2 regions of the Pelomonas margarita genome follow, and region 2 is predicted to be linked to the other one. Evidence: predicted binding sites of a transcription regulator. Region 2 holds the regulator's gene; the other holds the start of a gene.
The links. Region 2 encodes sigma-54, which starts transcription at its own class of promoters, with help from an activator protein. Its sites were predicted from a motif close to TGGCANGNAANCTGCTTT; they were not measured.
Positions count from the first base shown of each region.

Region 1 (5,782 bases), on a different contig from region 2:
ATGCTCAGCACCGGTGGCAGCACGCGCAGCGCCAGGCCGCGACCGTCGAACGGCCGCCGGGGCGGCTTGACCTTGGGCTGCTCGGCGGCCGGGCTGGCGGGGCGGCTGACTGCGGCCACCGGCGTGGTAGCCGCGCTGGCGGCGGGCGAGGCGGTGTCCCGCGGCGAATGGAAAACTGCTGAAACCATGATCAGGCCGCCTTGATCTTGAAGCTGTCGGCGTACTTCGCCGGGTCCTTGCCGTCCCACACCACGCCGTCCATCAGCTTGGCGGTGCGGAAGTCACTCTTGGGGATGCTGATGCCGAGGGCGCCGGCCGCCTGCTTGTAGAGCGCCGTCTGGTTGATCTGCTTGGCCACGCCCAGGTAGTCGGGGTGGCTCTTCAGCAGGCCCCAGCGCTTGTGCTGGGTCAGGAACCACATGCCGTCCGACAGATACGGGTAATTCACCGCGCCGTCGTTGAAGAACTTCATGTGGTTGGGATCGTCCCAGGTCTTGCCCAGGCCGTTCTGATAGCGACCCAGGATGCGCTGGTTGATCGCATCGACGCCGGTGTTGATGTAGGCCTTCTGCGCCACCGTCTCGGCCATCTTGAGCTTGTTGGACAGGCTGGCGTCGATCCAGCGGCTGGCCTCCAGCACGGCCATGATCACGGCGCGGCAGGTGTTGGGGTACTTCTTGACGAACTCTGCCGTCGTGCCCAGCACCTTCTCGGGGTGGTCCTTCCAGATGTCCTGCGTCGTGTTGGCGGTGATGCCGATGCCGTCCATGATGGCGCGGTGGTTCCAGGGCTCGCCGACGCAGAAGCCGTCCATGTTGCCCACGCGCATATTGGCCACCATCTGCGGCGGCGGCACGGTGATGAGCTTGGCGCCAGACAGCGGGTTGATACCCGCGGCGGCCAGCCAGTAGTGCATCCACATCGCGTGCGTGCCGGTCGGGAAGGTGCCGGCGAAGGTGTACTCACGCGGGTTGGCGGCCATCACCTTGGCCAGCGACGGGCCGTCCACGGCGCCCTTGTCGGCCAGTGCCTTGGCCAGCGTGATGGCCTGGCCGTTGTTGTTCAGGTTCATCAGCATGGCCATGTCCTTCTTGGGACCGCCCAGGCCGAGATGCACGCCGTAGATCAAGCCATACAGCACGTGCGACATGTCCAGCTCACCGTTGACCAGCTTGTCACGCACGCCGGCCCACGAGGCTTCCTTGGTGGGAATGATCTTGATGCCGTACTTCTTGTCGAAGCCCAGCACGGAGGCCATCACGACGCTGGCGCAGTCGGTCAGCGGGATGAAGCCGATCTTGACTTCTTCCTTTTCAGGCTTGTCGGAGCCCTGCGCCCAGGCGCCACCGGCAAGGCCGGCGAAGGGCAAGGCGGCCGCGGCGGCGAGCAGGCTGCGGCGCTGCGGGTTGGGCGTGGTCGTCGAGTTATCGAAGGCGGTCATCACGGGCTCCTGAGTCAAGCTGGGCTCAACGCCGTCGCGGCCACGCTCTCGCCCACGCTGGCGGACAGCGAGAGCGCAATGGGGGAGGTCGGACGCCGTTGTCCCGAAGTGCCAACCGAGTCAATGCCGGCTGGCCCGAGAGGCCTGCGCCATTGCAGGCCTCACCCTTCTTTGAGCAGGTTGCGTGCCAGCTTTTGCATGCCGCTGGCGCCCTGCTTTCGCACGCGCTTGGCGCCATGCGGCCGCCCCGGCGTGCGGTTTGCGCAATGCCGGTGCGTCCTGGGGTCGTGATTCTTGGTGCGTGGCGCCCCAAGGCGGCGAAGGCGCGCAATCGCGGTGCGCGCCGGGCTACTGGCGCGGGCGCAGCAGCTGGTCGGCGTCGATGAGGCGCGAGGCCACGCTGGCCAGCGTCTGGCCGCCCGTCATGGCCAGCTGACGCAGGCGCTGGAAGGCAGCCTCCTCGTCCAGCCCCTGCTCGCGCATCAGGATGCCGCGCGCGCGCTCCACCAGCTTGCGCTCGGCCAGCTGGGTCTGGGTGTGGCGCAGCTCGGCGTGCAGCGCCTGGTCATGCTCGAAGCGGGCCAGCGCCAGCTGCAGCAGCGCGCCCAGGCGCTGTGGCGGCAGCCCGGCCAACTGCAGTGCGCTGACGCCGGCCTGCAGCGCCGCGCGCATCTGCGCGGACGACATCTGCTCGGCCACCAGCAGCACCGGCCGTGGCTGGCGGGCCTGCGCCTCGGACAGCTGCGCCAGCAGCGCCGGCGTGGGCTGCTCGCAGTCGATCAGCAGCAGCTCCGGCGCCTGGCGGGCCAGCGTGAGCGCCAGCGCATCGGGCTCGGCCACGAGGTCCAGCACATCGACGAGCTGGCAGCGCAGCCGGATCAGTTCCAGGCGGATGACCGGGCTGCGGCGCTGGCCGGCGTCCGCCAGCAGCACGCGCAGGCCCGGCAGGGGGAATGGGGGCGTGTCCATGCACGAACGTAGTGCAAAAAGCGTGCCTTGGTGCGGGGCGTTGCACCGCTGCCCCAGGAACGCGAGGGCGCTGGGCTTGCCGGTCATGTCGATCTCTTACAGCAGTTCGCCGCTGGACTCAGCGCTTTACGCCGAAGGCCACCTTCAGCGCCTCGTTGTCCAATACGGCCTCGGCCAGCAGCTTCTTGAGCCGCCTGTTCTTGGCTTCCAGCTCACACGCTCAGAGGCGATTTCCGGGTCGCTTGCGCGAACACAGGGCAGCTGCTGCCACCTTCCCGCGAACTATGAGCTTTCCGGCCCAAGAGTTCGAAGGGAACCACGGGCCGTTGAACCTTCGTGTAGCTGAACCGTCTGTAGTCCGACGTGGTGACCTCTCAAGGCGGCACGAAGCCCGCCGCCCGGTAGGCGGCCGTGATGGTGGCCTGCCCCAGCCGCGAGCGCATCTCCTGGTGCACCGGCATCAGCGCCTCGCGCCAGGCCTCCAGCTCGGCCGGCGTCAGCATGTGCATGCGCGTGCGGCCGCTGGCGCGGATGGCCTTGAGCGCCGCCTCGTTCTCGCTGGAGGCAATGGCGTTGGCGTAGGCCGTGGCCTCTTTCAGCGCGCCGTCCAGCGCGGCGCGCACATCGGCCGGCAGGCCGTCCCAGAACTTCTTGTTGACGATGACCGCATAGGCCAGATGCCCGTGGTTGGATAGCGTCATGTGCTTCTGCAGCTCGTGGATCTTCTGCGTCAGGAAGTTGCTGGGCACGCCCTCGGTGCCGTCCACCAGCCCGGTCTGCAGCGCCTGGCGCAGCTCGCTGAAGGCCATCACCTGCGGGATGGCGCCCAGTGCGCGCATCTGCGCGTCCAGCACCTTGCTGGACTGGATGCGCATCTTCAGCCCCTTGAAGTCGCTCACCTGGCGCAGCGGCCGGTTGGCGCTCATGATCTGGAAACCGTTGTCCCAGTAGGCCAACCCCTTGATGCCCTTGGCCTCCAGCCGGCGCAGCAGCTCCGCACCCAGCGGGCCGTCGGTGACGGCGCGGAAGGCCTCGGTGTCCTTGAACAGGAAGGGCAAGTCGAAGACCTCGAACTCCTTGACCCCCAGCGGCCCGAACTTGGCCAGCGACGGCGCCAGCATCTGGACGCTGCCCAGCTGCAAGGCCTCCATCTCCTCCTTGTCCTTGTAGAGCTGGCTGTCGGGGTAGACCTCCACGCGCACGCGGCCGCCCGTGCGCGCCTCGGCCAGCGCCTTGAAGCGCAGCGCCGCCTTGCCCTTGGGCGTGTCGGGCGCCACCACGTGGCTGAATTTGATGACGATGGGCGCCTGCGCGCGGCCGGCCCCGGGCAGGGCCAGTGCGGCGGCCAGCAGATGACGGCGCAGCATGGCGGTCTCCTTGTCTTGTGGCGTGATTTTGGGCGCGCGCCTGCGGGGGGCCGCTGTGGAGTTCCACATCGCCGCCCGCGCCCGGACTTCTTAGACTGCCGGCATGACCGCCGCGCCCCACCGCCACCGGCCCGCCTGCCCCCGCCCGGCCGGCCCGGGGGCGCTGCCATGAACGCCCTCACCCGCCACCTGTGGCTGGCGCCGCTGGCGCTGTCGCTGGTCTTCGTGCTGGGCGTGCTGGCCTGGGTGCGGGCCAATGGCATCGAGGAGCGCGAGACGCAGCGCCAGACGCTGATCTCCGACGCCCTCAGCACCGAGGTCCAACTGCGCGGCCGCATCGACGAGGAGCTGGCCCACCTGCGCCAGCTGGCCGCGGCGCTGGCCGGCCGCCCACCCAGCGCCGCGCTGCTATCGGCGCAGCCCGAGGTCAACGCCGGCCTGCGCCGGCTGTGGCAGTCGGTCACCTGGCTGGACGCACGCAACCGCGTGCTGGCCGAAGTGCCGGCCCAGGCCACCGCCAGCCGCTACGAGGACGGCCTGTCGCTGCACCTGACCGCGCCGGTCGGGCCCGACGGCGTACTCGTGGTGCGCTATGCGCCCGCGCTGCTGCTCAAGCTGGGCGTGCCCTGGTGGCTGGCCCGCAAGTACGACCTGCAGCTGGTGGACAGCGCCGACCAGGTCATCGCCTCCAGCACCGAGTCGCCGCTGCGCGCCGCCCAGGGCGTGCGGCCCAGCTACCGCGTGGCGCTGACCGGCCCGCTGCGCGCCAGCCCGCTGGCCGAGGCCACGCTGGCCGACGCGGCGCTGGAGCTGACGCTACGCGAGCCGCTGCCCGACGGCGTGCGGCCGCTGGCGCTGGTGCTGGTGGCCGGCTTCCTGCCGCTGATCGCCGTGGCCAGCTGGCTGCTGCGGCGGCAGATGCGCCGCGTGCAGCGTGCCGAGATCGCCGGCCGCACCGAGGCCGCCTGGCGCCGCGCGATGGAGGACTCGGCCCTCGTGGGCCTGCGCGCGCGCGACTTCGACGGCCGGCTGCTCTACGTGAACCGCACCTTCTGCGAGATGGTGGGCGTGCCCGCCGAGCAAATGGTGGGCAAGCTGCCGCCCATGCCGTACTGGCCGCCCGACGCGCTGGACGAGCTGACCGAGCGCAACCGCCGCAACCTGGCCGGCGGCGCGCCGCGCGAGGGCTTCGAAGCGCGCTGGCAGCACGCCTCGGGCCGCCCGGTGGAGGTGATGGTGTTCGAGTCGCCGCTGGTGGACGCCGCCGGGCGCCAGATCGGCTGGATGGGCTCCATCCTGGACATCACCGAGCGCAAGCGGCTGGAGGAGCGCGAGCGCCGCGAGGTCGAGACACTGGCCCACAACGCGCGCCTGACCATGCTGGGCGAGGTGGCCTCCACGCTGGCCCACGAGCTGAACCAGCCGCTGACGGCCATCGCCAGCTACAACGCCGGCATCAGCAACTCGCTGGCCAAGCTGGGCGTGCAGGACGAGCTGGTGCTGGGCGCACTGCAACGCCTGGGCCAGCAGGCCGAGCACGCAGGGCGCATCGTCGCGCGCATCCGCGAGTTCCTGACGCGGCGCGAGCCCCGCCACGAACGCTGTGAGCTCAACGAGGTCATCACCGCCGCGCTGGACCTGATGCGCCGCGACTGCCAGCGCCGCGGCATCACACTGGCGCTGACGCTGGTGCCCGGCACCCCGGCCGTGCACGCCGATGCGGTGCTGATCGAACAGGTGGTCATCAACCTTGTGCGCAACGCCGCCGACGCGCTGCAGACCCGCCCGCCCGGGCCCGGCGGCCGGCTCATCACCGTCAGCAGCCGCGTGGCCGGCGAGTTCGTGCGCATCGACGTGCGCGACAACGGCCCCGGCCTGCAGGGCCGCCGCATCGAGCAGCTGTGCGCGCCCTTCTACACCACCAAGTCGGAGGGCATGGGCATGGGGCTGGCCATCTGCCGCTCCATCGTCGAGGCCCACCACGGCGTGCTGGACGCCGAGGACG
Region 1 is NZ_JBIGHW010000007.1:69,487-75,268, forward strand. It holds gene ntrB (nitrate ABC transporter permease) at 1-188, opposite strand, end outside; gene ACG0Z3_RS13915 (CmpA/NrtA family ABC transporter substrate-binding protein) at 191-1,441, opposite strand; gene ACG0Z3_RS13920 (ANTAR domain-containing response regulator) at 1,790-2,410, opposite strand; gene ACG0Z3_RS13925 (TRAP transporter substrate-binding protein) at 2,785-3,777, opposite strand; gene ACG0Z3_RS13930 (sensor histidine kinase) at 3,946-5,782, shown strand, end outside.
Region 1: a site for sigma-54 is predicted at 1,614-1,631, ahead of ACG0Z3_RS13915 (CmpA/NrtA family ABC transporter substrate-binding protein). Genes of this name have one in related genera too.

Region 2 (5,782 bases):
TCGAAGCCCTGGGCAAGGAAGCCCAGGCCCGGCCGGCCATCTTTGCCGCGATGCACCAGCAGGGTCAGAGCCTGGACGACCCCAAGGTGCAGGCCAAGTTCCTCGCCAACCTGGGCGTGGACGCGGCCAAGTACCTGGACGCCTACAACTCCTTCGGCGTGCAGACCAAGTGCACGCAGGCCGACAAGCTGTTCGACGCCTACCGCGCCGACGGTGTGCCCGCGCTGGGCATTGCCGGCCGCTTCATCACCTCGCCCACCATCGCCAGTGCCGGCCAGCGCCTGGCCGAGCACGAGTCGGGCCAGCGCGCGCTGCAGGTCGCCGACTTCCTGATCCAGCGCGTGCGCGCCAAGAAGTGAGCCCGGACGGCGCCGGCCGTCGCGGTACCCGCTGAGCCGCTTGCCGCGACGCAGAGGCTGAGGCGGCCGCCGCACCCATAGAATGGCCTGCAACTTCCGTGCCGCCATGCCTTTGCGCCTACTTCCCCTGCTGCTCGCCCTTGCTGCCGGCGCCGCCTTCGCGGAGAAGGCCGACCGCAGCAAGCCCCTCGTGTTCTCGTCCGACAAGCCGGGCCAGATCGACCAGGTCAACCAGCGCCTGGAGCTGGTTGGCAATGTCGTCGTCACCAAGGGCAGCCTGGCGCTGCGGGCCGAGAAGGTGGACGTGCGCGAGACCCGCGACGGCTACCACCAGGCCTATGCCAGCGGCACCAGCCAGCAGCCGGTGAGCTTCCGCCAGGCCCGCGACGTGCCCGGCGAGGCCATCGACGGCACGGCCGACCAGGTCGAGTACGACACACGCACGGAGGTCGTGCGCTTCATCGGCAATGCCCGCGTGCGCACCACGCGCGGCGCGATGGTCATGAACGAGATGGCCAGCGCGGTCATCATCTACAACAGCCGCACCGAGGTGGCCACGCTGGAAGGCGGCAGCGCCTCGCCCAACCCCAACGGCCGCACCCGCATCGTCGTGATGCCGCGCGCCGAGGCGGCCGACGACGCCAGCTCGGCGCCCGCGCCGACGCTGCCGCTGAAGCCGTCGACGACGCTGCAGCCGGGCAAGCCGTCGTGACCCGCAGCGTCGCCCAGACTCCGCCAGCCAGCTGCGGCGGCAGCCGGCTCGAGGCCGAAGGCCTGGCCAAGACCTATGGCGTGCGCAAGGTCGTCAAGAACGTGCACGTGCGCGTGGACTGCGGCGAGGTGGTGGGCCTGCTGGGCCCCAACGGCGCGGGCAAGACTACGAGCTTCTACATGATCGTGGGCCTGGTGCGATCGGACGCCGGCATCATCCGCATCGACGGCGCCGAAGTGCAGCGCCTGCCCATCCACTCGCGCGCCCGGCTGGGGCTGAGCTACCTGCCACAGGAAGCCTCCATCTTCCGCAAGCTGACCGTCGAGCAGAACATCCGCGCTGTGCTGGAGCTGCAGCAGGACGAGCGCGGCAAGGCGCTGTCCAAGGCCCGCATCGACGAGCTGCTCAACGGCCTGCTGCATGACCTGTCCATCGAAGGCCTGCGCGACAGCCCGGCACCGGCGCTGTCCGGCGGCGAACGGCGCCGCGTGGAGATCGCCCGTGCGCTGGCCACGCAGCCGCGCTTCATCCTGCTGGACGAGCCCTTCGCCGGCGTGGATCCGATCGCGGTGCTGGAGATTCAGCGCATCATCAGCTTCCTGAAGGGGCGCGGCATCGGCGTGCTGATCACGGACCACAACGTTCGCGAGACGCTGGGCATCTGCGACCGCGCCTACATCATCAGTGAGGGCGCTGTGCTCGCCGAAGGCACGCCCGACGAGATCGTGGCCAACGCCGACGTGCGCAAGGTCTACCTCGGCGAACACTTCCGGATGTAGCGGTGAAACAGACGCTGCAAGTCCGCCTCAGTCAGCACCTCGCGCTGACACCCCAGCTGCAGCAATCCATCCGGCTGCTGCAGCTGTCCACGCTGGAGCTGCACCAGGAAGTCGAGCAGATGCTGGCCGCCAACCCGCTGCTGGAGGCGGAAGAGGAGTTCAGCGTCAGCGCACCGGAGCTGGCCACCAACGCGCCCGCCGAGAGCGGCACCGAGGCCTCGGCCGGAGAATCCGACGGCGGTGAGGCCGCCGAGTTGTCCGGCGAGGATTTCGGCGGCACCGAGCGCGAGGACTGGGAGAACGGCACCGAGCGCGACGACTTCGACGGCATCCGCGAGCTGCCCAGCAGCAGCTCAGCCGGCAGCGACGACGACGGCGAGCGCGAGAGCCAGGAGTCCGCCGGCACGACGCTGGCCGAACACCTCGCCGAACAGCTGGCCGGCATGACGCTGTCGCGCGAGGACCGCGCCGCGCTGCACGTGCTCATCGAGTCGCTGAACGAAGACGGCTACCTGGAAGACACGCTGGAAGAGCTGGCCGCGGCGCTGGTGCCCGACGACGACGAGGACTGCGAGCAACTGCTGGACCACCTGCGCATCGCGCTGCGCCTGCTGCAGAGCCTGGACCCCGCCGGCATCGGCGCCCGCGACCTGGCCGAGTGCCTGACGCTGCAATTGCGCGCACTCCCTCGCAGCGTGCCCCAGGTCATCGCACTGCGCATCTGCCAGGGTCACCTGGAGCTGCTGGCCCGCCGCGACATGCGCCGCCTGATGAACGAGACGGGCGCCGACGAGGCCACGCTGCGCGAGGCCCAGGCGCTGATCACGCGGCTGGAGCCCAAGCCCGGCCGGCGCTTCGCGCAGGGCGCCAGCGCGGCCATCGTGCCCGACGTCATCGTGCGCAAGGTGGGCCGCGAGTTCCGCGTCATGCTCAACCCCGAGGTGGCGCCCAAGCTGCGCATCAACGAGCTCTATGCCAACGCGCTGCGCGCCACGCGCGGCGGCATCAGCAACTCGCCACTGGGCGGGCAGCTGCAGGAGGCGCGCTGGTTCATCAAGAACATCCAGCAGCGCTTCGACACCATCCTGCGCGTCAGCCAGGCCATCGTGGAGCGCCAGCGAGGCTTCTTCACACACGGCGAGCTGGCCATGAAGCCGCTGGTGCTGCGCGAGATTGCCGACGAGCTGGGCCTGCACGAGTCCACTATTTCGCGCGTGACGACGGCCAAGTACATGGCCACGAGCTGGGGCACCTTCGAGCTGAAGTACTTCTTCGGCTCGGGGCTGAGCACCGAGGCCGGCGGCGAGGCCTCCAGCACCGCCGTGCGCGCGCTCATCAAGCAGTTCGTCGCGGCCGAGGACACCAAGAAGCCGCTGTCAGACAGCGCGCTGGCCGCCATGCTGGACGAACAAGGCATCCAGTGCGCGCGGCGCACGGTGGCCAAGTACCGCGAGGCGATGAAGATCGCGCCCGCCAACCTGCGCAAGGCGCTGTAAGGAGCTCGCATGATCCGCAACCTGTGCACGGCGCTGCTGCTGAGCAGCTGTGGCGGCATGGCCTGCGCTGCCGGCGCACAAGACCTGACCGGCGACGTCAAGACCTGCCGCCAGCAAGTGGACGCCGCGAGCCGGCTGCGCTGCTATGACGCGATCAGCCTGCCCGCAGATGCGCCAGCGGCCACGACCAAATCCGTCGCGCACGCAGCCGAGGCGGTCGCGAAATTCGGCCAGGAGGCCGTCAAGCCGCCCGCCGGCAACCCGCCAGCACTGCAGCAGGTCGAGAGCCGCATTCGCGGTCGCTTCCAGGGCTGGCGGCCGAACCAGCGCATGGAGCTGGAGAACGGCCAGGTCTGGCGCATCGCCGATGACAGCGAGGCGCTGTACGACCTGCAAGACCCCAAGGTGGTCGTGCATCGAGGCCTTTTTGGCGCTTACTTCCTGGAGATCGACGGCGTGCCCTTCCAGGTCCGCGTGGTGCGGGCCCGCTGACGTCACGGCCGTGCAAGCTCGCCGCCTTGAGGCGAGCTGCCGTAGCCCACGTCCATCGCGCTGCGGCGCGTCATGCAGCGCCACCCGCACGCCGTGCAGGGCATGGAGGCCGGCGCCAAGGCCAACTACGACGGCATCGAGGCCTTCTTCCACGCCGACTTCCGCAAGGATCTGAAGAAGGTGAACGTGCCGACACGGGTCATCCACGGTGCCGATGACCAGATCGTGCCCCTCGAGACGATGGCCGTGCGACAGCCAAGCTGGTCAAGGGCGCTCGCGGCCCGCACGGCATCACAGACACGCACAAGGACCGGCTGAACCAGGACCTGCTGGGCTTCGCGCGCCAGTGAGCTCGCGTTGAGGGGCTCGGCGGGCAGTGAGAATGCGTGGTTAAAAAAGGAGCCGAGAAAACAATGAAAGTCGCATACATCGCCCTCTTGGCCCTGCCCGTGCTGACCGGCTGCGTCAGCATCGAGCTGCCCGGCGTGGTCTCCGACACGGCCAAGGTGGCCAAGGACACCTACAAGTCGGTCACCAGCAAAAAAGCGCCGCCGGAAACGCCCAAGCCGGCTGTCGCCCCCGCCAACAGCGTGGCCAATACCTACGTGGGCCTTGAAAGCCAGACCCCGGCCGAGATCAAGCAGCTCTGCGTGGACGAGGCCGCAGCCAAGCTGTTCAAGGCCCATGGCAAGACGGTGGCCTACACCGTGACCGAGAACACCCTTTCGGCGATCAACAACGCGATCGCGGCGAACTGCCGCATCACCGTCAACAAGCCCGGCCCGACGACGACGGCCGAGTAGGCCTCCGCAGGCGCCTGACGTCAGTCTTTGGACGGCCCCGTCTCCGGCGCCAGCGGCTCGAACACGAAGCGCATGCCGCGCGTGTAGCTCTCGGCCTTGGTGCCGGCATGGCGTTCGCCATCGATGGTGCGGTTCTGGAACACCAGGCCAGGATGCTTCAGCGTCGGCAGCAGCGCTTGGTAGCGCTGGATGCCAGCCAGGAATCCAGGCCACTCATGCTCGGCACCGGTCACATACAACCGCGCGTTCAGCGGCTTGCCCGTCGCGGCGTAGACCCTGGCCTGGCCAATGATCCAGTCGCCCCCCACCACCACCGCCGGGCTGGCCGCGATGTAGCCTTTGAACAATTCCGGCTTGGCGTACATCGCGTGCAGCGTGAACAGCCCACCCAGCGAGCTGCCGGCGAGATAGCGCTGCGCCGGGTCGGCACGGTACTCGCGCTCCAGCAGCGGGAAGATGTCCTTCTGCAGCGACGCGATGAACTTGTCGGCATGGCCGGTGCCGAATGCCAGCGGCCCCAGCTTCACCGGTGACAGCTCCCAGCCACGCAACTCGCCGTAGTCCAGGTAGTCGCCCGCATAGCCCAGGCCCACGACGATGAACTCCGGCACGACCTTGTCGTAGGCCAGGTTGTTGTACGACGCGACGACGGTGGCGAAGTCCCAGTAGCCGTCGGTCACGTACAGCACCGGGTAGCGCCGCTGGGACTCCTTGGCAAATGAGCCCGGCAGGTGGATGTGCAGCTGGTAGGCCCGCCCGTCGGCGTTCTTGGGCAGCGCACGCAGCTGGGTGTTGGGGATGGTGTGCGCAGGGTAGGCCGGCGCCGGGTCAGTCGCCTGGACCTGCGCAACGCCGAACAGGAAAGCCAGGGACAGAACGATTCGCTTCACGGGCAGGCTCCAGGCTTGGATAACGCTATCCAGTTTAGGGCCGGCGACAATGCCGGCGTGAGCCTGCCCAACAAGTTATCCCTTTTCGTGTCCTGCCCCGGTGGCGTCGAGCCGCTGCTGGAGGAGGAGCTCAAACGCTTCCTGCCGCCCGGCGTGCGCAGCAAGGTCGAAGCCCTGCGAGGCGGCTGCGGCGTGCTCGGCACGGCCGAGGACGTCATGCGCATCAACCTCGAGAGCCGGCTGGCGCAGCG
Region 2 is NZ_JBIGHW010000009.1:148,595-154,376, forward strand. It holds gene ACG0Z3_RS16695 (thiol:disulfide interchange protein DsbA/DsbL) at 1-359, shown strand, start outside; gene lptA (lipopolysaccharide transport periplasmic protein LptA) at 466-1,071, shown strand; gene lptB (LPS export ABC transporter ATP-binding protein) at 1,068-1,850, shown strand; gene ACG0Z3_RS16710 (RNA polymerase factor sigma-54) at 1,853-3,346, shown strand; gene ACG0Z3_RS16715 (hypothetical protein) at 3,356-3,838, shown strand; gene ACG0Z3_RS16720 (alpha/beta fold hydrolase) at 3,911-4,156, shown strand; gene ACG0Z3_RS16725 (hypothetical protein) at 4,252-4,641, shown strand; gene ACG0Z3_RS16730 (alpha/beta hydrolase) at 4,662-5,531, opposite strand; gene ACG0Z3_RS16735 (THUMP domain-containing class I SAM-dependent RNA methyltransferase) at 5,589-5,782, shown strand, end outside.